2 regions of the Saccharospirillum sp. ABV4_185 genome follow, and region 1 is predicted to be linked to the other one. Evidence: predicted binding sites of a transcription regulator. Region 1 holds the regulator's gene; the other holds the start of a gene.
What was found. Region 1 encodes LexA, which represses DNA repair genes until DNA is damaged. Its sites were predicted from a motif close to TACTGTNTANNTANACAGTA; they were not measured.
Positions count from the first base shown of each region.

Region 2: a site for LexA is predicted at 1,424-1,443, ahead of ACXAE6_RS12605 (PA0069 family radical SAM protein). Genes of this name have one in related genera too.

Region 1 covers NZ_JBSWUW010000001.1:2,981,250-2,983,646, forward strand. The annotation lists gene rnhA (ribonuclease HI) at 1-151, shown strand, start outside; gene dnaQ (DNA polymerase III subunit epsilon) at 153-899, shown strand; gene lexA (transcriptional repressor LexA) at 921-1,529, opposite strand; gene ACXAE6_RS14185 (alpha/beta hydrolase) at 1,604-2,397, shown strand, end outside.
Region 2 covers NZ_JBSWUW010000001.1:2,663,307-2,665,703, reverse strand. The annotation lists gene ACXAE6_RS12610 (amino acid aminotransferase) at 1-291, shown strand, start outside; gene ACXAE6_RS12605 (PA0069 family radical SAM protein) at 300-1,376, opposite strand; gene ACXAE6_RS12600 (hypothetical protein) at 1,547-2,397, shown strand, end outside.

The DNA of each region.
Region 1 (2,397 bases):
GAATAAAGACCTGTGGCAGCGTTTGGATGAGCAGATCGGCAAGCACGAGGTGCAGTGGCATTGGGTAAAAGGCCACGCTGGTAACGAAGGAAACGAACGTGCCGATGCGCTGGCTAATCAGGGCGTCGACGACATTATTAAGCGAGGTTGATATGCGACAGATTGTACTGGATACGGAAACCACCGGTCTGAGCCCCAACAAGGGCGATCGCATCGTCGAAGTTGGGTGTGTCGAACTGGTCGGCCGTAAACATACTGGCCGGCACTTTCACTACTACATCAACCCGGAGCGCGACATTCCCGATGAAGTGGTAGCGGTTCACGGCATTAATAATGAGAAGGTTAAGGATGCGCCCAAGTTCCGCGATATTGCTGACGACTTCTGGCAGTTTGTCGCCGGTGCTGAATTAGTCATCCATAACGCCGCCTTCGATATGGGCTTCCTGCAAATGGAGTTCGATCGACTGGCTGCCGAGGGCGACAGCCGCTTCGGTCGGTTGGACAGTCATTGCACCGTGCTCGATACGCTGATGCTGGCGCGTGAAAAACATCCGGGAGCCAAGGCTTCCCTGGATGCGTTGTGCAAACGCTATGATATCGATAACAGCCACCGTACACTGCACGGCGCTTTGCTTGACTCAGAGATTCTCGCCGACGTTTATCTGATGATGACTGGCGGCCAGACGGCGTTGATTCTGGATGAAGAACCCCAGTCCAATAATGACGAAGTGAGTTTTGACGCCAGTGCGGTAATGGCGGCTGGAGAGCGCTTGGTCGTTATTGAACCTACGGCCGCAGAGCGCGAAGCGCATCAACAGATGCTGGCGATGATTGAGAAGAAATCCGGCGCCGCGCCCCTGTGGAATAGCTCGAATGAGCCGGGAGCGCGACCGGAGTGATGCGTTTGCCGGGCGGTGCTCTTAGTGCAGCGTCCGGCGAATAACGCCGACGTAGAGACCTTCGATGGCAAAGTCGTCCTGTTCCAGGTCGACCTTAATCGGATCAAAGTCGGTATTTTCCGGGTAGAGCGTTACAATGCCGCCCTCGCGTTCATAGCGTTTGACGGTGACATCTTCACCAACTCGGGCAACAACAATATCGCCATTGCGGGCTTGATCGGTCTTGTGAACCGCGATTAGATCGTCTTCCAGTATGCCGATGTCTTTCATACTGAGCCCCTGTACCTGAAGCAAATAATCGGCTTTGGGGTTGAACAGACCGGTGGGAATTTCGATGAATTCCTCAATCTGTTCCTGAGCCAGAATGGGGGAACCGGCAGCAACACGACCGACGACGGGAATGCCGGCTTCAGCTTCGGACTCCGGCAGTCGGATACCACGTGAGGCACCGGAGACCATCTCTATAGCCCCTTTACGGGCCAGGGCTTTGAGGTGTTCTTCCGCCGCATTGGGGGATTTAAAACCGAGCCGTTGGGCGATTTCCGCCCGGGTCGGTGGGTAGCCGGTGGCGCCAAGGTGCTCTTTAATGATATCCAGCACCTCTTGTTGACGAGCGGTCAGTTTCAGCATAGTGTCGCCCTGTTTTTTTATACAGTAGCTGTGATTATATACAGGCTACGCTCACTGTAAAGGACTCTAAAGGCTTGAAAAGTAGCAGTGAACTTTTCCCGGTGGCTTTGGCCAGTGCGGAATTCAAAGAAGGCGTCTACGAAGATGTCTATTCCCTGAAACCAAACAACAGCACCGACAAAACCGTCGAGATCGCACTGGTGCGTCTGCATCAGGAAAAAGTGACCAAGGCGTTGCCGCTATTGTTGGTTCACGATGCGTTCTACAACCACTGGCAGTGGTTGGATTATGGTGTTGGCGGTACTGCTGGTGAGTTGGTACGTCAAGGTTACGATGTCTGGTTATTGGATTGGCGGGGCCATGGTTTGTCATCGCGCAACCAACGACCGCAAACCAATACGCTGGACATTATGGCTGAGTATGATCTGCCATCTGTGTTCGCGTTTATTGAAGAACGCTGTGGCCACAAACCAGCCGTTATTGCTCGCGGTATGGGCTGTGAGTTGATCAGCCGAACTCTGGCCTACGGTGAGACGCTGCCGGAGCTGTTGTTCGTTAATTCCCACCAGTTACCGCCACGTCGCCTTTATTGGTTGCCCGGAGCCAAGTTGATTCAGCGTATTCGTCTGCTTAAAAGCGCCTGGGTAAAAGGGCCGGGCGAAGAAATGGAAGTGCGGCAGTTGTTTCGCCAATTGCTGAAAAAAGGGGGTTGGTTTGGTGGTTGGAAGACCACTGGCGGCCAGGCCATTCGTCCATCGCTGGATGCCCACCAGGACGTCACGCGTTGGGTATTTGAGCCGGGTCGTACTCCTTCCTGGTTAAAGCGCATTCGAGTGGCAGAAGATCATCGCAGCGAAGCCCGGGTGGT
Region 2 (2,397 bases), 320 kb from region 1:
GCCCTGAAAGCCGAATGGCTGAGCGAACTGGCGAGCATGAACCAGCGCATCAAACGACTGCGCGAGCAACTCACCCTGAGCTTTCGCGAGCACAGCGACAGCCAGCGCTTCGATTACTTCAGCGAACACCGCGGCATGTTTTCGGTGACCGGCCTGACTAACGACCAGATCGATGCCTTGCGCAACGACCACGGCATCTACCTTGTCGGCGGTGGCCGGATGAATGTCGCCGGCATGAAGGAAGGTGATATTCCGGCGGTGGTGAAAGGTTTTCTCGCCATCGGCGCCTAACCGCCGGTTCAAATCAGATCGAGTTGCCCACCACCCCAGCGGCGGAATAAATCGGTGCGCAGTACCGGCGGCTCGGTCTGGTTCAAACCCAACTGACGACAGGCGCGTTTAAAGCGCTGGCTGAGCAAATCGGCGTAGACACCCTGGCCGCGCATGCGTTTGCCAAAAGCCCCCTCGTATACCTTGCCGCCGCGCATATCGCGGATGCGCGCCATCACGTGTTCGGCCCGGTCCGGGTAGTGGCGCTGTAACCAGTCTTCGAATAATTCAGCGATTTCCAAAGGTAAGCGCAGCAGTATCCAGCCGGCTTGTCTGGCGCCTGCGCCTGCTGCGGCCTCCAGCAGCGCTTCCATTTCGGCATCGTTGATAAAGGGAATCATCGGCGCCAGCAGCACGCCGGTGGGCACACCGGCCGCGGTCAGTTCGCGCACCACTTTTAAGCGCGTTGCCGGCGAGGCGGCGCGTGGTTCCAGACGACGCTTCAGATCGTTATCCAGGGTGGTCAGGCTGACACTGACGCTGCACAAGCCATCGGCCGCCAGTTCCGCCAGCAAATCCAGATCGCGCAGCACCAGGCCGCCTTTGGTAATGATGGTCACCGGATGGCGATAATCGCGCATCACCTCCAACAGTTCGCGGGTGATGCGGCGCTGTTTTTCCAGCGGCTGATAGGCATCGGTATTCATGCCCAGCGCAATCGGCTTGCAGCGGTAATTGGGTTTATCGAGCGCTTCGCGCAGGCGGTCGGCAGCGCCGGTTTTGGCGATCAGCCGGGTTTCGAAATCGAGTCCGGGTGAGAAATCCCAGTAGGCGTGCGTCGGCCGCGCGAAGCAGTAGATGCAGCCATGCTCGCAACCCCGATAGGGATTAATGGACTGCTCGAAAGGCACATCGGGCGATTGGTTGGTGCTGATGATGGTACGCACCTTTTCATCGTCGACCTGGGTGGCCAGGCTGTCTGGTGTCAGGTCATCATCCGGGTCCAGCGGCCAGTCATCGCTGGCCGCCTCGATGCGCTGCGGCTGATAACGATTGGCCGGCTGGGCGCCGGTGCCACGGGTTTTAATGCGATGATCAGCAGACATGATGTCGGGCTCTTGCTGGCAAGTCTGGTGCGAATACTGCCATCAAATACTGTCTATTTATACAGTATTTTTACTGTAACCGGCGCCGGTTTGAGGCAAGTCCGTCGGTGTACAACACAAGACTCGACAGGCATAGTGGCGCCTTCGTATACGACCTGAACCAAGCCTCAATGTCCGTCTTCTCCTGGATCAACAAGTGGGGGCTGGCCGCCCTGTTGCTGATCGGCCTGCCGTTTCTGTTTATGGAAGGCCCGCTCAGCCGTGACGCAGCGCTCGACCGCGCGCTTTGGGATTTGGGCCATATCATCTATTTTGCGCTGGCCATCACCGCTTTGCGCTCCCGTCTGGACATGCGCACCTGGCCGCACTGGCTGGCGATCAGCCTGGCCGTTTTTATCCTCAGTATCATGCTCGAATACCTGCGCTACGACGTCGGTCATCAACAGGACTGGAGCGATATCGAGCGCAATCTGGTTGGTGCCTGGCTGGGTATTTTCTGGCTCAACAAAGGCACGCCTCAGGTGTGGACAGGCCGCGTCATCGCCACCGGACTGTTCGCGCATCAGCTCAGTCTGGTGCTGCTGGCGGCGCTGACCATCTATCGGCTCGACGCTCAACTGCCGCGTCTGGGCAGTTTCGAAACCGATTACGAACTCGACTGGTGGCAAGGCGCGGTCAGCCTCAGTGAGGAACGCGCCTGGCAAGGCCATCGCAGTCTGGCGGTGGAGCTGGAACCGGACGACTATCAGGGTGCGCGCATGATTACGCCACCACGCGACTGGTCAGCTTATGACCGGCTGTCGATGGCCGTCTACAACCCCAAACTCACGCCCTTGACGCTGACGGTGCGCATCGACGACCACAACAGTCTCGACAGCAATGTCGCCTTTGGGCAACGCTTCAATGAGAGTTTTATCGTCGAATTCGGCTGGAATCTGGTGCAGATTCCATTGCACCCGCCACAGGATTCCAGCGCTGAACAGTTACTCAATTTAAGCGACATTGCCCGGGTGGAAATCTT